DNA from 3 places in the Microbulbifer mixtoriginis genome. Region 2 is predicted to be linked to each of the others. Evidence: predicted binding sites of a transcription regulator. Region 2 holds the regulator's gene; each other region holds the start of a gene.

Region 1 (4,230 bases), 2.1 Mb from region 2:
GGAATTCCAGCAGGCCGCTAGTCTCGATCACATCCTCAGCAATGGCATCCAGCTCTTTCTCTTCCGCATTTGCAGCCAGCTGGTTGATCAGATCCAGAAAGCTCTGCAGGGCGTTGCCGGCGCGCGCAGCCAGAACCCGCTGTTGCAACATCAGCTTGGCCGCCTGCCACAGGGAGCAGCCCTGCTCGCGGGCATAGGAGCGCACCATCTCCACCGTGCGCGCACCAATACCACGAGTGGGGGTATTCACTACCCGTTCAAAGGCGGTGTCATCATTGCGATTGCTGATCAGGCGCAGGTAGGACAGAGCATTTTTAATTTCCAGGCGATCGTAGAAGCGCTGGCCACCGTAGATACGGTAGGGCACCTGATCGCGCAGTAGCCCCTCTTCAAGCACCCGGGATTGGGCGTTGGAGCGGTAGAGGATGGCAATGCTGTCGCGACGATTGCCATCGCGCACCCAGTCATTGATACGCTCGACGATGAAGCGCGACTCATCCTGCTCGTTGTAGGCGGCGTAGACGGCAATAGGCTCGCCTTCTTCACCCTTGGTCCACAACTCCTTGCCTAGGCGACCGCTGTTATTAGCGATCACCGCATTGGCGGCGTTCAGAATAGTGGAAGTGGAGCGATAATTCTGTTCCAGGCGCACCGTCTGCACTTCACGCAGATCTGTAGAAAAGTGCTGGATATTCTCGATCTTGGCGCCGCGCCAACCGTAAATGGACTGGTCATCGTCACCCACAGCGGTGATATGGCACTGCTCCCCAGCGAGCAGGCGCAACCAGGCGTATTGAATCGTGTTGGTATCCTGGAACTCATCCACCAGGATATGGGGGAAACGCCGGCGGTAGTGGGCCAGAATACTGTCGTTATTCAGCCAAAGTTCGTGGGCGCGCAGCAGCAACTCGCCAAAATCTACCAGCCCACCGCGCTGACAGGCCTCTTCATAGGCGAAGTAGATGCGCACCATGGTCTGCAACCAGGGATCGGCGCCGGCATTGATATATTGCGGGCGCAGGCCTTCATCTTTCTGCGCGCCAATCCACCACTGGGTTTCCCGCGGCGGCCACTTTTTATCGTCCAGCCCCAGATCTGCCTGTACCCGCTTGATCAGGCGCAGCTGGTCGTCGGAATCCAGAATCTGGAAGTTCTGCGGCAACTTGGCTTCTTGCCAGTGGGCTTTGAGCAAGCGATGAGCCAGGCCGTGGAAAGTGCCCACCCACATGCCAAAGGTATTCACCCCCAGCAACTCTTCGATACGGGCGCGCATCTCGCGGGCCGCCTTGTTGGTAAAGGTCACCGCCATAATGGAGTAGGGCGAGGCGCCCTCCACCTGCATCAGCCAGGCGATGCGGTGCACCAGCACCCGGGTCTTGCCCGAGCCGGCACCGGCCAGAACCAATTGATTGCCGGGCGCGGCAGCTACCGCTTCGCGCTGGGCGTCGTTGAGGGGGTCTAAAATCTGAGATACGTCCATGGGCGAAGATTGTACCAGAGCTGCTGCATAAGACCTGTGTAAATAAACAGGATTTTACCCCGGCTGACAATGCAAAGCCCCTCGCCAGCCGGGGGCGCAGCGGCTAAACTGCGCCAACTGGCATAGAGAAGGAAGTCCTGTGAAACCGGCGGAAGTAACGCAACGAATCAGTGAGCAACTGTCATCCATGCGCAAATCTGAGCGCAAGGTGGCGGAGTATATTCTCGCCAATCCCGATGAAATTATTCATATGCGCATCGTCGACCTGGCCACCGAGGCCCAGGTGAGCGAGCCGACCGTGGTGCGCTTTTGTCGCGCCGTGGGCTGTTCCGGCTTCCAGGAGTTCAAGTTGAACCTGGCGCAACAGCTGGCTTCTAGCCCCAGCTTCGGCCAAATCGCGGTGACCGAGACCGACACCATTGCCGAGTACAAACGCAAGGTGTTCGACTCAACAGTAGATACTCTGCTAAAAGTGCGCGATAGAATTGACGACCGCGCCCTTGAGGCCGCTGTCACTGCGATGGCCGCTTCCAAGCGGGTGGAATTCTTTGGCTTTGGCGCCTCTGGTGCTGTTGCCGCCGATGCCCAGCACAAGTTCTTCCGCCTGCAATTGGCCACCGCCGCCCACTCGGACCACCACATCCAGAATATGTCAGCCATGTCTATGCAGCCGGGCGATGTAGTCGTGGCTATCTCCCAGAGTGGCCGCACCAAGGCACTACTGCGCTCGATGAGCATGGCAAAGGAGCAGGGCGCTCTGGTGGTTGGCCTGGCACCCAGCGGTTCGCCGGTGGCACAGCAGGCCAGTATCCCGCTAGAAGTGGATGTGGAAGAAGATATTGAGATCTATACACCACTGTCCTCACGCATCGCCCACCTGGTGGTGATCGATGTGCTCGCCATCGGCGTTGCCCAGCGCAAAGGCCCCCAGTTGCAAGAGCACCTACTAAAGCTGAAGCAGGGCCTGTACACATTGCGGGAAGACAAACACTGAGGGAAATTTGCAAGAATGCGGCACTGGATAATGTGTCGCAGCCCCTCTACCATGCCTGCTGTATCCGGCAATCTACTGCCACTGCCAACAAGTGCCCCTAGCCGTTCCAGAGCAATTCCATGACATCCACCGCATTATCCGCTGAGCAAAAAGCACCGCGCTGGTTGGTGGTATGGCTAGCGGCGCTGGTCTCCCTGACGCCATTTTCCATCGACAGTTACTTGCCGGCTATCCCGGCCATGGCCGGTGCGCTCGATACCGAAGTGGAGCGGGTGCAGTATTCGGTCTCCAGCTTTTTACTGGGTTTTGCCCTAGGCCAGCTCTTCGGCGGCCCCCTCTCCGATCGTTGGGGCAGGCGACTGGTCGGCACTATCGGCCTGTGCATTTATATCGTCAGTTCACTGCTGATCCTGTTTGCCGACCATGTCGATCAACTGATTATCCTGCGCTTTTTCCAGGCCGTGGGGGGCGGTTTTGCTACAGTGATTTGCGCCGCCATAGTGCGCGATCTGCACAGTGGGCGTGAAGCCGCCAAAATTATTTCTATGATCAGTACCATCATGCTGATCGCCCCCCTGATCGCTCCAGTAATCGGCTCTCTACTGCTAGCAGTGGGTGGCTGGCAGAGTATTTTTGTATTCCTGCTACTGTACGCCGCTGCCATGCTGCTATTAGTGCGCTTACTGTTACCAGAAACTGTATCGCGTTTTACCCGCGCGCGGCGCCAGTTGATGCCATTAGCTTCACTGATTTCCACTTATGGACAAGTGCTACGCAACCGCCGCGCCCTCGGTTTTCTCGGCGCCCAGGCCTGTGTCAGTGGTTCGATGTTTATCTATATCACCACCGCACCCTTTGTCTTTATGGACTACTTCAGTGTCAGTCCGAGCCGCTTCCCGCTGTTCTTTGGCGCCTGTATTCTGGGGCTGATCTGTATGGTGCAGGTCAATATCCGCCTGCTCAACCTGTTCCAGCCGCGCAATATTTTATTGGCTGGCGTCACTCTGCAGATGCTCGGCTGTGGTTTGCTATTACTCGGCACTTTGACCGGTATTAAAGAACTGACTCTGTGGATGGTACCGCTGGTATTGGTAATGAGCTGTATCGGTATTACCGGGCCCAATGCCGCCGCCTGTTATCTGGAGTTTTTTCCCAAAATCAGCGGCAGCGCTAACGCCCTGTATGGCGCCACAATTTTTATCACCGGCGGCGTGCTGGGCGGATTGGTAAGCAGCCTGCACACAGGCACCCTGGTTCCTATTGCCGCGTCCATGTTTGGGTGTGCAGTAGTGGCCCTGTTCTCCAGTCTGGTAATCGCCCAGGCACGCAAACCCATCGACTCGGATATACCAATCACCAGGCGCTTTACCCCGCGTTGAAGAGTCAGTTTTGTGTTCATCTATTGAAAAGAGGGTATTTCGGCCCGGCCATATTGGCTAAGTACTCAGGGACCATATTTGCCACTTCTGTTCCGGAGCTCCACCTAGTTGTTGATAAAAAGCTTGTGCATCTACATTAGTAGAAAGAACTTCCCACTTTATTTTGGCACTACCCCGCTCATAGGCCTCTTTTATTAAATATCCCATCAATGCCCTTCCTACCCCTTTACGGCGATATTCTTTGTTGCCAACTACGTAAAGTTCTTTAATCCACAGCCAGGGAGTTAAATCGTAGGTAAAGGGAAGGGCATAAAAAACCAGGTAGCCAATAGCTACACCACTGTCTTCGGCCACTAAACATTGGAAGTCTGCCCGCT
Region 2 (4,230 bases):
GGACCCGAAACAACATTTCACCAAGCCTCCGGCTCGTTTTAGCGAAGCCGCTCTGGTGAAAGAGCTGGAAAAGCGTGGTATTGGCCGGCCCTCAACCTATGCCTCTATTATTTCCACAATTCAGGATCGGGGCTATGTGCGGCTTGAGAACCGCCGTTTTTATGCGGAAAAAATGGGTGATATTGTCACCGACCGCCTCAGCGAAAGTTTTAAAAATCTGATGGACTACGGTTTTACCGCAAGCCTGGAGGAATCTCTGGATGCGGTTGCCGATGGCGATAAAGGTTGGAAGCAGTTACTCGACGAGTTTTATCAGGATTTCTCTTCTCGGTTGGAAAAAGCTCAGTCCAGTGATGCGGGTATGCGGCGCAACACGCCGACAGATACTGATATCGAGTGCAGTAAGTGCGGTCGCCATATGCAGATCCGCACAGGTTCTACCGGTGTATTCCTTGGTTGCTCCGGTTACGCGCTTCCTCCTAAGGAGCGTTGCACCAACACGATGAATCTGGTCTCAGGCGATGAGGCCGTGGACGCGGATAAGGATGAAGATGCCGAAACCCGCCAGCTGCGGGAGAAACGCCGCTGTCCTAAGTGCGGCACGGCGATGGATAGTTATCTGCTTGATGAGCAGAGAAAGCTACATATCTGCGGAAATAACCCAGACTGTAATGGTTACGAGGTAGAGCAGGGCACGTTCAAAATCAAGGGCTACGACGGTCCGATTATTGAGTGTGACAAGTGCGGTAGCGACATGCAGCTGAAGTCAGGCCGTTTTGGTAAATACTTTGGCTGTACTAACGAAGCCTGTAAGAACACCCGCAAGCTGTTGAAAAATGGCCAGCCGGCGCCACCCAAAATGGATCCGGTTCCTATGCCGGAGTTGGCTTGCCTGAAGGTTGAGGATCATTACATTCTCCGCGATGGTGCCTCCGGATTATTCCTGGCCGCCAGCCAGTTTCCGAAAAACCGTGAGACCCGTGCCCCGCTGATAAAAGAGCTACTGCCTCACCAAAGTGAGATTGACCCTAAGTACAGTTTCTTGTTCTCGGCTCCCTCACAGGATGATCAGGGGCGCGATACGGTAGTTCGCTTCAGCCGTAAGACCCAAGAGCAGTATGTTCAGTCTGAGGAGGATGGAAAGGCCACGGGTTGGAAGGCTTTTTACCGGGATGGCTCCTGGAAAGTCGAAGCGGCGGCCAAGAAAAAGCCGGCAGCTAAGAAAGCGGCGGCAAAAAAGTAAATGAGTAACCCCTATACCGGCCTAGTCACTTCGGCATTGCGTAAGAGTCAGCTGCTGGCCACAAGTAGTTATGACTCTACTATTCAGCGAATGGCCCTGGAAGAAGGTGCTTTGTTGCAGCTGTGGAAAGCCTATCAGGCTTTCCTGGCTGAACTGTCACACCAGCTGCAATTGGGTTTTGAGCCGGAGTCTGTACAGGTTATTTTTGATAGCCTACACAGCCAGGGGAGAGCGAGCCTTGAAGTAAGTGAACTGCAGTTATTGCTCTCAGAGCCAGGGAGTTGGCTTAGCGAATTATTACGCGCGTGGAACCAGCTCTTAAGGCTGCCTACATTAGCGGAGGAAAAGGGGCAAGCTGGCAACCTTATTCCGACCCACAATATCGCCGGACCAGTACCAATTGAGCTTTCTTTCGAGGTGCTGCTTAAATGGCACAAAGCTCTCAGTGAGCTGATACTTAGACAGCGTGCCAATCTCGAGGAGTGCTAAGAGGGCTCCGCTACCTTTCTATTCATCTTTTTGCGCCCACTGAAACTTCTAAATTGCCTGTGGTACACTGGGCGCAAACTGATGTGCAGTGAAGGGAAAGCAAATGTCCTCCGAAACTTTTGAGATTATCGAGTTGGCCAATGGCGATGTGGCTCTGCGCCGTGCCGGCCATGAGGAGGACCCTCTGGTGAGTATTCGTTTCTCAGCCGAGAGTCTCCAATTTTTGCGAAAGCACAAGGTAGCGGTAGCCCGGGCCATGTTAGAGGCGGGTATAGAAGCCGTGCAAAATCTCGATGACCTGGAGCCAGGTTACTTTGAAGAGGAAGAGTCGATGCCGGTTAACCATACGATTCACTAATCTATGGTAAAGGCGAAAAATTAAGTGAAACAACAGCGGCTAGAAGCCGCTGTTGTTGTATTTGATTGGCGGTAAATCTTTTAGTCTCACGGAGTTTGGCGAATAACGCCCACCGCTAATCCTTCGATTACAAAGTTCTTATCCCGCATATCTACTTGGATGGTATCAAAGTCTTCGTTTTCAGGCAGGAGTTGTACCGTTGCCTGATTACCTTTACGGCGGAAGCGCTTAACGGTTACTTCATCATCAATCCGCGCAACCACAATCTGCCCGTTTCTGATTTGTTCGGTCTTCTGTACTGCCAGAAGGTCCCCGTCGAGAATGCCGGCATTTCGCATACTCATGCCGTGTACCCGCAATAAATAATCTGCCGGTGGGTGGAAGAAACTGGCGGGCAGGTCGCAATAATCCTCAATATGCTCGGCTGCCAGAATAGGGTTGCCTGCGGCGACACGCCCCACGATGGGAAGTCCCGATTGGTGGTCGGGAATTCGAATACCTCGGGAGGCACCGGCAACCATCTCAATGGCTCCTTTTCGTGCCAGTGCTTTGAGGTGTTCCTCTGCAGCGTTGGGCGAGCGAAAGCCCAGCTCTTGGGCGATTTCTGCGCGGGTGGGAGGGTAACCTGTGTCGTCCAGGTAGGCTTTTATCAGCTCTAATACTTGAGTCTGGCGTGCTGTGAGATTGGTCATAGATTTACCTAGCGTTTCTGTATTTTTATACAGTTGCTGGGATTATATACAGATTTAAGGATCTCGCAAACTGAGCACCTGCCTGCAGTCCAGCTGCTACATTGTTTAAGAAAACAAGGAATGAAAAGAAAAGTTGAAAGAACTGACAGCAAGGGAGAACAATAATGCTTGATGCGAAAATGGCTGAAGCCTGGAGAGTTCTGCGCATTCAATCTGAGTTGGTTGATGGAATTGAGCGTTTGGTTGCGCTTAACGGGGCGGTAACAGTTTTTGGCGGTGCGCGTTTCACTGAAGATAGCCAGGAATATCAGCAAGGGGTGAAGCTTGGGGAGCTTTTAGCAGCAGAGGGGATACCTGTGATGACCGGTGGCGGGCCGGGTCTGATGGAGGCGTGTAATCGTGGGGCTTTTGAGCAGCCTGGTACTTCAATCGGATTAAATATCGAGCTGCCTTTTGAGCAGGCAGCCAATCCTTACCAAGATATCAGTTTGAATTTTCGCTATTTCTTTGTGCGTAAATTTATGTTTGTGAAGCATGCCGTGGGCTTTGTGGGTTTACCCGGGGGCTACGGCACGCTGGACGAATTATTTGAGGCGCTGACATTAGTACAAACTCAAAAAGTACGGCGATTCCCAATAGTTTTGGTGGGCAAGCGTTATTGGGGAGGGCTGTACGATTGGCTGGTAGATACGGTATTGGAACGGAATTGTATCGACTCTGCTGATCTAGACCTGTTTCATGTGGTGGATGCAGTAGAAGAGGCTGCAGATTTGATTATGAAATATATGCGAGCCAGGGATTAAAAAGTTTTCGAGATGTCTAGGTTACTTTCTTTATTAATTAACAATCGGATAGGGCGAGGAGTAGGGGAGGCAGAAAAAACAGGAATACAGGAAGTAGAGGCCAAATACAGAGCCTACGGCTGTGCCTCGTCCCTAAATAGTAGTTAGCGCCCCTATCTTTCTTCCCACGCAGTGGAATGCACTAAGGCCTATGGGAAGAGGTAGTGGTCAGTCGCTTCGGTAATTACATCTTATCCTGCCAATTTACCAAACCAATTTTGCCTATGGGGATTCGCCAGGTTGGACTTCCCCCTACAACCGTTCTTTCTGTATGTGCAATAAGCCGCCAGCGAGCTGGGAGTGTGTTACTCTGGCCGAAATTAAACAGCTGTTTTAAATGGTGGTTTGATATCTATGAGCCAGATGGATACCGTTAACCGCATCTTGGATGCTGCCGAAGCGCTCTTTGCCGAGCGCGGCTTTACCGAGACATCCCTCAGGACTATTACGAGTACTGCCGGAGTCAATCTGGCGGCGGTCAACTACCACTTTGGTTCTAAGAAAGAGTTGATCCAGGCGGTCTTTGAGCGTTTCCTAACACCATTTACCGATGCGCTGGAAGCAGAGTTGGATCGACGCATAGCTTCTGGCCAACCACTTAAGGTT
Region 3 (4,230 bases), 2.0 Mb from region 2:
GCGATCTCTTCGCGGCGCTCGCCGTTTTTCAATTCACGCAAAGCCACAAACGCCTGCTCACCATCACTGTGCTTCTCCACCAGATATTGGCGGTGGGCTCGCGCAGCCACCTGAGCCAGGTGGGTGACACAGATCACCTGGCCGCTACAGCCATTGCGGGTCTCTCCCAGCTGGCGCAGCAGTCGGCCTACCACGTCTCCAGTGGCGCCACCAATGCCGACGTCCACTTCATCAAAGACCAGGGTGGGGGTGCGTGAAGTTTGTGCCGTGACCACTTGAACGGCGAGGCTTACCCGAGAAAGCTCACCGCCGGAGGCGATCTTGCCCAGTGGGCGCGGTGGCTGGCCGGGGTTGGTGGAAATTAAAATTTCCACTTCCTCCAGGCCGTGGCTGCAAGGCTTGTCGAGAGCTTGTAAGGCAAGTTCGACCTTGGCGTGCGGCATGGCCAAATCCACCAGTTGCCGATTGACCGATTCGGCGAGTGTGATCGCTGCCTCACGCCGTAGCTCGCTTAATTTTGCTGCGACTGCCCGAAACTCTTTTTCCAGTTTGCTGCAGGTTTCGGCGAGGCGCTCCAAGGTATCTTCCGTGCCGATATCTTCCAGTTCCTCTTGCAGCTGTCGCTGCAGGGCCGGTAGCTCACTGGGTTGTACACGGTGTCTGCGCGCCGCCTGGTAAATTGCACTGAGGCGCTCCTCAACTTCACTGAGCCGCTCAGGGTCCATCTCGAAGCGATCGATATGTCGCGACAAAGTACCGGCCGCTTCGTCGATCTGGATTCGCGCACTATCGAGCATCTGCGCTACCTCGACCAGGGCCGGCGCCTGTTCAGGCATGGCGGAAAGCAGTTGTAGGGCTCGGTGCAGTTGTTCGGCGATATCGCCCTCACCGCCGGACAGCAGCGCGGCCAGCTGATAGCTGCCGTTAAGAATATCGCCGGCATTGGCCAGCTGACGCTGCTCGCTCTCCAGTGCCTCTATCTCACCTTCGCTCAAATCCAGTTGTTCCAGCTCGCGCAGCTGGTACTGTAGTAGGTTGCGGCGCGCCTCGGCCTCCTCAACGCTGTCGGCCAGATTGCGGTAGCGGCGGTATTGGTCCTGCCAGGTCTTATAGCGGCTGCGGGTTTCGGCAGCCAGCTCCTGGGCTTGGGCGAACTCATCGAGCAGGCGGCGGTGAGTTTCCTTCTTCAGCAGGGACTGGTGCTCGTGCTGGCTGTGGATATCAATCAGTTGCTCACCCAGGGCGCGCTGCTGCAGCAGCGTCACCGGCTGGCCGTTGATATAGGCCCGTGAGCGGCCATCGGCGCCGATGGTGCGGCGCAGTATCACTTCCTGCCCGCTATCTAGCTCCTGGGATTTAAGCCAATCGCTGGCGTTGGGGTAGCCGGAGATATCGAAGGTAGCACTGATATCGGCGCGGTTGGCTCCAGCGCGTACCAGTTCGGCACTGCCGCGACCACCCAGGGCGAGTCCGAGTGCATCTAGGGTGATGGATTTGCCCGCGCCGGTCTCGCCGGTGAGGGTGCTGGTACCTGGGCCGAACTCCAACTCCAGTTGGTCCACCAGGGTGAATTGGCTGATAGACAGGTGCAGCAACATATAGAGATCGCTTCTGTGTCCTTTCTTATGGGCGGGTCTGAATACCCAATCAGTGGTTATTTATACAGTATTCCTTTCTGGTTAGCTATAGCGTCAAGCGCAGATTTTCCAGCTATTGCGCGCTAGCGCAAAAAACCACTTGAACTGTGCGGGGATGGCCCCATATAGCCCCCAGAGCCCGCAGGACGGGCCCAACTCATTACTGACAGAGTCGACGCGACGGAGAAAGCAGTGGCCAGAGAGCGCAGCGAAGAAGATCAGATTACAGAGGGGGTGCAGCCGGAAGCACTGGCTGATGAGCACCTGACAGCGACAGACGAGGCGGCTTCCGCGGAGATTGAAGATCCCACCGCGACCGAGCGCGAGCAGGCTGAGCAAGCATTGCACGAAGAAGCCGAGAGCGCCGATGCGCTGCACGATGAAATTATCAAGCTGCAAGAGCAGTTAGTGGTGCAGAAAGACCTCGCTCTGCGCGCCCAGGCTGAGGAACAGAATGCCCGTCGTCGCGCCCAGCAGGATGTGGATCGCGCACGCAAATTTGCAGTGGAAAAACTGCTGCAGGATTTGTTGCCGGTTGTGGACAACCTGGAGCGCGCCCTCGCCACCATTGATAGCGCTGATGAAAGCAATAAAGCATTGGTGGAAGGTATCGAGCTTACTCACAAATCTTTCGTCGACACCCTGACGAAAAATTCTGTGGAAGTTGTCGATCCAGCGGGAGAGCCCTTCGACCCAGAGTTGCACCAGGCCATGACCCAGGTGCCGAATGGGGAGGTGGAGCCGAACACGGTTCTAGAGGTATTTCAAAAAGGCTATCGCCTCAATGGTCGCCTGGTTCGCCCGGCCATGGTTGTGGTTAGTAAGGCCCCGTAACGGCAAATGCGTGAAACGGCCTTGAATTTCGCTGGCCGGCACCAATATAGCTGACATCAAGAATTATTCGCGCGCTGCATACAGAACAGAGCTGGCAGCGCGTAACAAATGAGGATTTTACAGATGGGAAAAATTATCGGCATCGACCTGGGTACCACCAACAGCTGTGTGGCGGTACTGGATGGTGACAAAGCGCGTGTAATCGAGAACGCCGAAGGCGATCGTACTACACCTTCTATTGTTGCCTTCACTGACGACAACGAAATCCTGGTAGGTCAGTCTGCCAAGCGTCAGGCGGTGACCAATCCCCAGAATACTCTGTTTGCGGTTAAGCGTTTGATCGGCCGTAAATTCAAAGACGACGTTGTACAGAAAGATATCAAGATGGTGCCTTACACCATCACTGAAGCCGACAACGGCGACGCATGGGTAGAAGTGAAAGGCGATAAAAAAGCTCCGCCGCAGATCTCTGCCGAAGTTCTGAAGAAAATGAAAAAGACAGCAGAAGACTTCCTCGGCGAGAAAGTTGACGCTGCAGTAATTACTGTACCGGCTTACTTTAACGACTCCCAGCGCCAGGCCACCAAAGACGCCGGCCGTATCGCGGGCCTGGACGTTAAACGTATTATCAACGAGCCAACTGCTGCTGCTCTGGCCTACGGCCTGGACAAGCAGGGCGGTGACCGCACTGTAGCGGTATACGACCTGGGTGGTGGTACCTTCGATATCTCCATTATCGAAATTGCCGACGTAGATGGTGAGAAGCAGTTCGAAGTACTGTCCACCAACGGTGACACTTTCCTCGGCGGTGAAGATTTCGACCTGCGCCTGATCGAATACCTCGCAGACGAGTTCAAGAAAGACCAAGGCATCGACCTGAAAGGCGATCCCCTGGCGATGCAGCGCCTGAAAGAAGCTGCAGAAAAAGCCAAGATCGAGCTGTCCTCCAGCCAGCAGACTGAAGTCAACCTGCCGTATATCACTGCAGATGCCACCGGTCCCAAGCACTTGGTGGTTAAGCTGACCCGCGCCAAGCTGGAAAGCCTGGTAGAAGATCTGGTTACTCGCTCCCTGGAGCCGGTAAAAATCGCTCTGCAAGATGCCGACCTGTCCGCCTCCGGCGTCGACGAAGTAATTCTGGTTGGTGGTCAGACCCGCATGCCGCTGGTACAGCAGAAAGTTACCGAGTTCTTCGGTAAAGAGCCGCGCAAAGACGTTAACCCAGACGAAGCCGTTGCCATGGGTGCCGCTATCCAGGGCGCCGTACTGTCCGGAGATGTTAAAGACGTACTGCTGCTGGACGTAACTCCGCTGACCCTGGGTATCGAAACCATGGGTGGCGTTGCGACTCCGCTGATCGACAAAAACACCACTATCCCCACCAAGAAGTCCCAGGTGTTCTCCACTGCGGAAGATAACCAGACTGCGGTAACCATTCACGTGGTACAGGGTGAGCGCAAGCAGGCTTCCCAGAACAAATCCCTGGGTCGTTTTGACCTGGCCGATATCCCGCCGTCCCCCCGCGGTGTGCCGCAGATCGAAGTGACTTTCGATATCGATGCCAACGGTATCCTGCACGTACACGCGAAAGACAAGGCGACTGGTAAAGAGCAGTCCATCGTGATCAAGGCTTCCTCCGGTCTGTCCGAGGACGAGATCGATAAGATGGTTCAAGACGCAGAGGCGAATGCCGAAGCGGATAAGCAGTTCGAGGAGCTGGTGCAAACCCGCAATACCCTCGACGGTCTGATCTCTGCTA

Evidence for each region. The regulator LexA, encoded in region 2, represses DNA repair genes until DNA is damaged. The targets are predictions, from matches to a motif close to ACTGTNTNTANANACAGT.
Region 1: uvrD (DNA helicase II) is a predicted target of LexA. The motif match lies at 1,514-1,531, and genes of this name have one in related genera.
Region 3: recN (DNA repair protein RecN) is a predicted target of LexA. The motif match lies at 1,635-1,652, and genes of this name have one in related genera.

Annotation. Positions count from the first base shown of each region.
Region 1 covers NZ_CP174285.1:3,486,820-3,491,049, forward strand. The annotation lists gene uvrD (DNA helicase II) at 1-1,480, opposite strand, end outside; gene hexR (transcriptional regulator HexR) at 1,620-2,474, shown strand; gene ACJJI0_RS15165 (multidrug effflux MFS transporter) at 2,594-3,853, shown strand; gene ACJJI0_RS15170 (GNAT family N-acetyltransferase) at 3,911-4,230, opposite strand, start outside.
Region 2 covers NZ_CP174285.1:674,120-678,349, forward strand. The annotation lists gene topA (type I DNA topoisomerase) at 1-1,243, shown strand, start outside; gene ACJJI0_RS02920 (DUF6586 family protein) at 1,244-1,732, shown strand; gene ACJJI0_RS02925 (hypothetical protein) at 1,836-2,090, shown strand; gene lexA (transcriptional repressor LexA) at 2,177-2,782, opposite strand; gene ACJJI0_RS02935 (LOG family protein) at 2,947-3,585, shown strand; gene ACJJI0_RS02940 (TetR/AcrR family transcriptional regulator) at 3,979-4,230, shown strand, end outside.
Region 3 covers NZ_CP174285.1:2,642,366-2,646,595, reverse strand. The annotation lists gene recN (DNA repair protein RecN) at 1-1,598, opposite strand, end outside; gene grpE (nucleotide exchange factor GrpE) at 1,830-2,471, shown strand; gene dnaK (molecular chaperone DnaK) at 2,595-4,230, shown strand, end outside.